2 regions of the Saccharopolyspora sp. NPDC050642 genome follow, and region 2 is predicted to be linked to the other one. Evidence: riboswitches for the same ligand, from Rfam matches in the RefSeq annotation. Region 2 holds a riboswitch; the other holds the start of a gene.
The links. Region 2 has a riboswitch for cobalamin ahead of cobN (cobaltochelatase subunit CobN). Riboswitches for the same ligand answer to the same signal wherever they lie in the genome.
Positions count from the first base shown of each region.

Region 1: another riboswitch for cobalamin. It lies ahead of metE (5-methyltetrahydropteroyltriglutamate--homocysteine S-methyltransferase); the one in region 2 lies ahead of cobN (cobaltochelatase subunit CobN).

Region 1 is NZ_JBFAIN010000001.1:104,859-109,322, forward strand. It holds gene AB0H93_RS00480 (serine hydrolase domain-containing protein) at 1-625, opposite strand, end outside; gene metE (5-methyltetrahydropteroyltriglutamate--homocysteine S-methyltransferase) at 751-3,027, opposite strand; cobalamin riboswitch at 3,159-3,398, opposite strand; gene AB0H93_RS00490 (sigma-70 family RNA polymerase sigma factor) at 3,633-4,127, shown strand; gene AB0H93_RS00495 (methylated-DNA--[protein]-cysteine S-methyltransferase) at 4,127-4,464, shown strand, end outside.
Region 2 is NZ_JBFAIN010000016.1:83,554-88,017, forward strand. It holds gene cobG (precorrin-3B synthase) at 1-995, opposite strand, end outside; cobalamin riboswitch at 1,127-1,249, shown strand; gene cobN (cobaltochelatase subunit CobN) at 1,363-4,464, shown strand, end outside.

The DNA of each region.
Region 1 (4,464 bases), on a different contig from region 2:
TCGGCAGGGTGGTCAGGAAGCGCGGCTCCTGCTCCTCCGGCAGACCCAGGTAGAAGTCCAGGTCGTGCGGCGCGCGGACGCGCGCCTCGAAGTGCTGCTGCAGCGTTTCGCCGGTGGCCCGGCGGACCACCTCGCCGACGAGCGCCCCGATGACCAGCGCGTGGTACCCGAACGCGGTGCCCGGGCGCCAGTACGGCCGCTGCGCGGCGAGCCGCTCCGCGATGACCCGGTCGTCGGCGACCTCCTCCAGCGACAGCCCCGCGTCCGCGCCCACGAGCCCCACGCGGTGCGACAGCAGGTCGCGCAGGACGACGTCCTGCTTGCCCTCGGCACCGAACTCCGGCCAGTAGTGGCTCACCTGCTGGTCCAGGTCGAGCACGCCGTCCTGCACCAGCAGCGCCGCGACCAGGTACGCCGCGCCCTTCGTGGAGGAGAACACGCCGGTCAGCGAATCCCCGGTGATCTCGGGGCCGACCCACAGGTCGACGACCCGCTCACCCGCGAGGTGGGCCACCAGCTGGGCGGCGTAGTCACCGCCCTCGGCCGCCGCCACGGCGGCGAACTCCTCCCGCACGGATTCGAATCGGGCGGCAACGGTGCCCTGCGGCGTGCTCTCCTGCGACATCGGCGCTCCATTCGCTCGATCTGGTCCTGATCGGATCAAGTCGCCGCATCGCGGGGAAAATTCCCGGCAGACCGGACCGTTTCGCGGGCGGCGCCACCGGTGCGGCGCCGCCCGCGGACCCGGCGTCAGCGCAGTTCGGCCGCCGCCGCGACGAGGTTCTGCAACGCCGCCTCGACCTCGGCGTAGCCACGGGTCTTCAGCCCGCAGTCCGGGTTGACCCACAGCCGTTCCGCCGGCACGGCCGCCAGCGCGGCCCGCAGCAGGTCGACGACCTCAGCGGTGTCCGGCACGCGCGGCGAGTGGATGTCGTACACCCCGGGCCCGACGCCGTGGCCGAAGCCGACCGCGTTGAGGTCGTCGAGCACCTCCATGCGCGAGCGGGCGGCCTCGATGCTGGTGACGTCGGCGCCCAGCGCCACGATCGCGTTGATCACGTCGCCGAACTCCGAGTAGCACAGGTGGGTGTGGATCTGGGTCGAATCGGCGACGCCGCAGGTGGCGAGCCGGAAGGACGTCACCGCCCAGTCCAGGTACTCCCCGTGCGCCGCCCGGCGCAGCGGGAGCAGTTCGCGCAACGCGGGCTCGTCGACCTGGATGACCCGGATGCCGGCCGCCTCCAGGTCGGCGACCTCGTCCCGGATCGCCAGCGCGACCTGCTTCGCGGTGTCGGCCGGCGGCTGGTCGTCGCGGACGAAAGACCACGCCAGGATCGTCACCGGTCCGGTGAGCATGCCCTTGACCGGCTTCTCGGTCAGCCGCTGCGCGTAGCTCGCCCACTCGACGGTGATCGGCGCCGGGCGGGAGACGTCGCCGTAGAGGATCGGCGGGCGCACGCACCGCGACCCGTAGGACTGCACCCATGCGTTGTCGGTGCTGGCGAAGCCGTCCAGGTGCTCGGCGAAGTACTGCACCATGTCGTTGCGCTCCGGCTCGCCGTGCACCAGGACGTCGAGCCCGAGCCCTTCCTGCAGGCGGATCACGCGCTCGATCTCGTCCTGCATCCGCCGCCGGTACGTCGCCTGGTCGATGCGGCCGGCGCGGACCGCGGCGCGCGCCTTGCGGACGTCCGTGGTCTGCGGGAACGATCCGATCGTCGTGGTCGGCAACGGCGGCAGGTTCAACGCCTTCTGCTGAGCCGCGCGCCGCGTGTCGTACTCGCCGCGCTGCGTGTATTCCGGCCGAAGTGCCTGCAACCGAGCGCGCACGCGATTGTTCCGGACCCGGTCCGCGCCGGCGCGGTCGGCGATCGCGGCGCGCGCCTCGGCCAGCTCGTCGGCCACCGCGTCGCGGCCCTCGCGCAACGCGCGGCCCAGCACGACCACCTCGCGGACCTTCTGCGCGGCGAAGGCCAGCCAGGGCTTCACCTGCGGGTCGATGCCGGTCTCCGCGTCGACGTCGTAGGGCACGTGCAGCAGGGAGCACGACGTGCTGACCGCGACCTCGTTCGCCGAGCCGAGCAGCGTGGCGGCGGTCGCGAGCGCCTTGTCGAGATCGGTGCGCCAGACGTTGCGCCCGTCGACGAGCCCGGCCACCAGGGTCTTGCCGCTCAGCCCGCGAACCGACGACAGGACGTCCACTGTGGACTTCCCGGCGACGAGGTCGGCGCCGATCGCTTCGACCGGGCTAGCCGCCAGCACCTCCAGCGCCTCGCCGAGATCGCCGAAGTATCCCGCGACCAGCAGTTTCGGCCGCTCCGCCAGATCGCCGAGCCGCTGGTAGGCGGCGCGCAGGGCGGCGAGTTCGGCCGGCGAGCGGTCGGCGGCGAAGGCCGGCTCGTCCAGCTGCACCCACTCAACGCCGGCGCGGTGCAGCTCGCCGAGCAGCTCCGCGTAGGCGTCCAGCAGCGCGTCCAGCCGGTCCAGCGGCCGGAACGACTCCGGCGCGCCGTCCGCGGATTTGGCCAGCAGCAGGAACGTGAGCGGGCCGACCAGCACCGGGCGGGTGGTCACGCCCAGCTCGGCGGCCTCCCGGTACTGCTCCACGGGAGTCCGGTCGGCGAGCGAGAACTGCGTGTCCGGGCCGATCTCGGGCACCAGGTAGTGGTAGTTCGTGTCGAACCACTTCGTCATCTCCAGCGGCGGCTCGGACGCCACGCCGCGCGCCATCGCGAAGTAGGTGTCCAGCGGGCCCAGCCCGAGCTTCGCGAAGCGCGGCGGGATCGCGCCGAAGGTGACCGCGGTGTCCAGCACCTGGTCGTAGTACGAGAACGTGTTGCCCGGCACCGAATCCAGGCCCGCGTCCCACAGCGAGCGCCAGGTCTGGACGCGGAGTTCGCGCGCCACCGCGCGCAGCTCCGCCTCGCCGATGCGGGACGACCAGTAGCGCTCCAGCGCGCGCTTGAGTTCCCGGTCGGGGCCGATCCGGGGGTATCCGAGTACGGTGGATCCGATCTTGCTGCTCAAGGCCCTCTCCTCGCGAGCTCGACGGCAGATGCCCCGAGGTCCGGGAAGGCGCAGGCGGACCGGCGCGCACCGCGCGGCGCGAGCCGGTCGTCCGCCGGGTCCTCCCGCGAGACCCCGGACCGCGCGCACCGTCCGGTGCGCGCACCGGTGGCAGGTCTTCGGACTCGCGGGCGCGTCCCGGCCGGAGCCGGGGTTCCTAGTGGCCGTCGCTTCCCAGGCACGCGTGCCCAGTGCTGTGCCCGGTCTGGGACCGGGGACGGCGTTCGTTCCCACTCACCGCTGCGGGGCAGTCCCGGATTCGCACCGGGTTCCCTCTTGCCTCGTCCACCCCGCTTCAGGGGGGCGGACGAACCACCAGCACAACGGAGGCTACCGATCGGGGGGCCGTTGGCAAGGGCCGGCGACGCGCCGGGCGGCCCCCTCGCGACCGGCGGTCCCCGGGCTGAACATGATCTTCCGGCCCACCGCCGCACCTCCGGTGAGACGCTCGTCACGCGGCACCGCAGGCCCGGTCCCGAAACGCGGGATGGCCACGTCCGGGTGACGATCGTGGAAACGGGCCGATCCGCATCTCACGTTTCCGCGGCGCGGGGCGTCTACGGGGAGTGAAAGTGAGACCGTTCGAGCAGATCGTTGACGAGTACGGCCCGATGGTGCTGCGAGTGTGCCGGGCCGTGCTCGGGCCGGCCGACGCCGAGGACGCGTGGTCCGAGACGTTCCTGGCCGCGCTGCGCGCCTACCCGGAGCTGGCCGAGGACACCAACGTGGAGGCGTGGCTGGTCACGATCGCCCACCGCAAGGCGGTCGACGTCACCAGGGCGACGGCCCGCCGGCCGGTGGTGGTCGAGCGCCTGCCCGAGCGGCCCAGCACGAGCGGCCGCCCGGAGGACTGGGACGGCGACCTGTGGGCCGCGCTGAGCGCGCTGCCGGCCAAGCAGCGCATGGCGGTGGCCTACCACTACCTGGCCGGCCTGCCCTACGCCGAGATCGCCGCGATCCTCGGCGGCAGCACCGATGCCGCCCGGCGGGCCGCCGCGGACGGCATCAAGACCCTGCGCACGACCTATAGACCCACCACGAGAGTGGGGAGGGAAGCGTGATGATGACGATCCATGAATCCGACGACGGACACCTGTTCGACGCGCTCCCGGCGATCGACTTCAACACCAGCGAGCGGCTGCACATCGACCTGGTGAGCGCGGCCCAGCGGGAAGGGCTGCTCGACGTCGCGTACCGCACCGTCGGCACCCCGGTCGGCGAGCTGCTGCTGGCGGCCACCGAACGCGGCCTGGTGCGGGTCGCCTTCGACCGCCAGGGGCACAGCACGGTCCTGGAGTCGCTGGCCGAGCTGATCAGCCCGCGCATCCTGCGGGCGCCGGCCCGGCTCGACGAGGCGGCCCGCCAGATCGACGAGTACTTCGCCGGGCGGCGGCGGAC
Region 2 (4,464 bases):
CGCGCCTTCGCACAGCCGGGACGACCAGCGCACGCGGTCACCCCGGCACCGGCCGAGGACGGATCGACGAGCAGGCCGTGCGCGCCGAGTTCCGAGAGCCACCGACCGGATTCGTCCGGCCGCAAGCCGGGCAGGACGACGGTCCGCCACGGCGTCAGGCGAAGTTCACCCGCGGCCTCGGACGCGGCGGTGATGATATCCAGCTGGTCCCGCGACAGGCGGCCCAGTGGTGCTCCCGCCACCACCGCGACCGTTCCGTCGGACCGTTCCACCGCGCCGACCTGCGAATGCGTCGCCGGCTGGTTCGTCGGCAGCGGCCCGGCCGGGACGGTGCCGAGGCGTTCGGCGATCCGGCGCGCACCATCGTCGAGTTCGGCCAGCCGCCAAGCCGAGCACCCTTGCGCGGCCTTCTCCGCCAGGAAAGCCTCCGCTGCGGCGATGGCGACGCCGACGGCCTGGCCCGGGGTCGATCGCACTCCGGAATCCACGCCGGCGAGCACCAGCGCCAGGGCGTCGGCGCGCTCCGCGAGCAGGCCGACATCGGCGCCGAGCGAGATGACGTCCGCGCTGCCGTCGTCGACGGCGAACAGGAAACGTCCTGGCAGGTCCGCCAGCGACGGCGTCGCGCAGAGCGCCGTGTCGAGTTCCCGGGCCACCGCCCGAACGTCGACCAGTTCGCGGCCGTTCGCCGAGGGCGAGCCGATGATGTTGCGGACCCGCTCGTGCGTTGCCGACGGCAGCAGCCCCGCCGTCCGGAGTCCGGCGGCGAGTTCCTCCTCCGCTCCCGCGGGCAGTCCGCGCACCTGCACGTTCGCCCGCGAGGTGAGCTCCGCGCCGCCGTCGCCGAGCGCCGCGGCCGCCGCGATCGCCCGGACCTGGAGCGGTGTGAGCACGCCGCCGGGGATGCGGATGCGGGCCAGTCCGCCGTCGGCTGCCTCGTGCACCCGCAGCGCGCCGGGACACGCGTCCCGCTCTGGTCTGGCTCTGTGCAACACCCGGCTGATACTACGGACCCAGGTAGTTGCGGACGCAAAACAAGCGCGGTGCGACGTGCGTCATGCCCGCGCCGCTTGACGTAAGATCGTCCCGTTGCGAAGAGTGGTCGCAGCATTCAGCGGCGACGGTGGAGGAAGCCGGTGCGAATCCGGCGCGGTCCCGCCACTGTCACCGGGGAGCGGACTCCAGGGAAGTCACTGTCCTAACTGGACGGGAAGACGGAGCGAGCGCTGATCCGGGAGCCAGGAGACTCCGGTCGCCGCGACCTACGAACCGGGGCGAGGACCCCGAGGGAGGTGCCGTCATGCGCTGCGCACGCGCGCCCAGGCCCCGCGACGCCGGTCGCCACGCCGAGGAGCGATCCGCATGATCCTACTTCTGTCCACTTCGGACACCGATCTGCTCAGCGCGCGGGCCGCCGACGCCGAGTACCGGCTCGGCAACCCGGCGCGGCTGGGCGTGGACGACCTGCCCCCGCTGCTGGAGGACGTCGACCTCGTCGTCGTGCGGCTGCTCGGCGGCCGCCGGGCCTGGGAAGAGGGCCTGGACGCGCTGCTCGCGGGCCCGCGCCCGGTGATCGTGCTCGGCGGCGAACAGGCCCCGGACGCGGAACTGATGGAATGCTCCACCGTGCCGGGCGGGGTGTGCGCCGAAGCGCACCGCTACCTCGCCCACGGCGGCCCGGACAACCTGGCTCAGCTGCACCGCTTCCTGTCCGACACGATCCTGCTCACCGGGCACGGCTTCGAGCCGCCGGCGGAGACGCCGACCTGGGGCGTGCTGGAGCGGACCCCGCGGCGCACCGAAGGCCCGACCGTCGCCGTGCTCTACTACCGCGCGCACCACATGGCGGGCAACACCGCGTTCGCGAACGCGCTGTGCGAGGCCATCGAAGACGCCGGTGGCCAGGCCTTGCCGCTGTTCTGCGCCTCCCTGCGGGCGCCCGACCCGCAGCTGCTGGAACAGCTCGGCCGGGCGGACGCGCTGGTCGTCACCGTGCTCGCCGCCGGCGGCACGAAGCCCGCCACCGCCTCCGCCGGCGGTGACGACGAGGCATGGGACGTCGGAGCGCTCGCCGAACTCGACATCCCGATCCTGCAGGGGCTGTGCCTGACCAGTTCCCGCGAGGCCTGGGAGGACAACGACGAGGGCCTGTCGCCGCTGGACATGGCCACGCAGGTCGCCGTGCCCGAGTTCGACGGCCGCCTGATCACCGTGCCCTTCTCCTTCAAGGAGAACGACGCCGAGGGGCTGCCGGTCTACGTGGCCGACCGCGAACGGGCGGCCCGGGTCGCCGGCATCGCGGTCCGGCACGCGACGCTGCGGCACGTCCCGCCGCAGGACAAGCGGCTGGCGCTGATGCTGTCGGCCTACCCGACCAAGCACTCCCGGATCGGCAACGCCGTCGGCCTGGACACGCCGGTCAGCGCGGTCCGCCTGCTGCGGGCGCTGCGCGAGCAGGGCTACGACATCGGCCCCGAGGACGGCCCCGACGCGCTGCCCGGCGTCGCGGACCAGGACGGCGATGCGCTGATCCACGCGCTGATCGCCGCCGGTGGCCAGGACCGCGACTGGCTGTCCGAGGAGCAGCTCAGCGGCAACCCGGTCCGCATCCCCGCGCGCCGGTACGCGAGCTGGTTCGCGACGTTGCCCGAGGACCTGCGCACCGCGATCGAGCAGCACTGGGGACCGCCGCCGGGCGAGCTGTTCGTCGACCGCTCCCAGGACCCGGAGGGCGAGATCGTGCTCGCCGCCGTCCGCGCGGGCAACGTCGTGCTCATGGTGCAGCCGCCGCGCGGTTTCGGCGAGAACCCGATCGCGATCTACCACGATCCGGACCTGCCGCCGAGCCACCACTACCTGGCGGCCTACCGCTGGCTGATCGACGAGTTCGGCGCCCATGCCATGGTGCACCTGGGCAAGCACGGCAACCTCGAATGGCTGCCGGGGAAGACGGCGGGCATGTCCGCCTCGTGCGCCCCGGACGCCGCGATCGCCGACCTCCCGCTGATCTACCCGTTCCTGGTCAACGACCCCGGCGAAGGCACCCAGGCCAAGCGCCGGGTGCACGCCACCCTGGTCGACCACCTCGTGCCGCCGATGGCCCGCGCGGAGAGCTACGGCGACATCGCCCGGCTGGAACAGCTCCTCGACGAGCACGCCAACATCTCCGCGATGGACCCGGCGAAGCTGCCCGCGATCCGCAGCCAGATCTGGACGCTGATGCAGGCCGCCAAGCTCGACCACGACCTCGGGCTCGACGAACGGCCGCACGACGCGGAATTCGACGACATGCTGCTGCACGTCGACGGCTGGCTCTGCGAGGTCAAGGACGCCCAGATCCGCGACGGCCTGCACGTGCTCGGCGACGCCCCGGCCGGCGAGGCCCGGGTGAACCTCGTGCTCGCGATGCTGCGCGCGCGCCAGATGTGGAGCGGGCAGAGCGCCGCGCTGCCCGGCTTGCGGGAAGCGCTCGGGCTCGCCGAGGACGGCAGCGCCGCCCGGGAGCAGGTCGACGACGTCGAGACCCGCGCGCACGCCCTGGTCCAGGCGATGGAGGACCGCGGCTGGAGCCCGGATTCGGCGCCGGAGGTCTGCCGGGAGGTCCTCGGCAGCGCCGAGGACGCGGTCGTGCGGGTGCTGGAGTTCGCCGCGACCGAGGTGGTGCCGCGGCTCGCCGCGACGACCGACGAGATGACTGCGACGCTGCACGCCCTCCAAGGCGGGTACGTTCCCGCGGGTCCCAGCGGGTCGCCGCTGCGCGGGCTGGTCAACGTCCTGCCCACCGGCCGCAACTTCTACTCGGTCGACCCCAAGGCCGTGCCCAGCCGCCTGGCCTGGGAGACGGGGTGGGCGATCGCGGAATCCCTGCTCGACCGCTACCGCGCCGACACCGGCGACTGGCCCCGCTCGGTCGGCCTGTCGGTGTGGGGCACCAGCGCGATGCGCACGTCCGGTGACGACATCGCGGAGGTGCTGGCGCTGCTCGGCGTCCGGCCGACCTGGGACGAGGCGTCGCGCCGGGTCAACGGGCTGGAGGTGATCCCGCTCGACGAGCTGGGCCGCCCCCGCATCGACGTCACGGTCCGCATCAGCGGTTTCTTCCGGGACGCCTTCCCGCACGTGGTCGCGCTCCTCGACGACGCCGTGCGCCTGGTCGCCGCCCTCGACGAGCCGGACGAGCAGAACTTCGTGCGGGCGCACGCGCGCGCCGACCTCGCCGAGCACGGCGACGAGCGGCGCGCCACGATGCGGATCTTCGGCTCCAAGCCGGGCGCGTACGGCGCGGGGATCCTGCCGCTGATCGACAGCCGGAACTGGCGCGACGACGCCGACCTGGCCGAGGTGTACGCGGTGTGGGGCGGCTTCGCCTACGGGCGCGAGCTGGACGGCGAGCCGGCCCGCGCCGACATGGAGAGCGCCTACAAGCGGATCTCCGTGGCGGCGAAGAACACCGACACGCGCGAG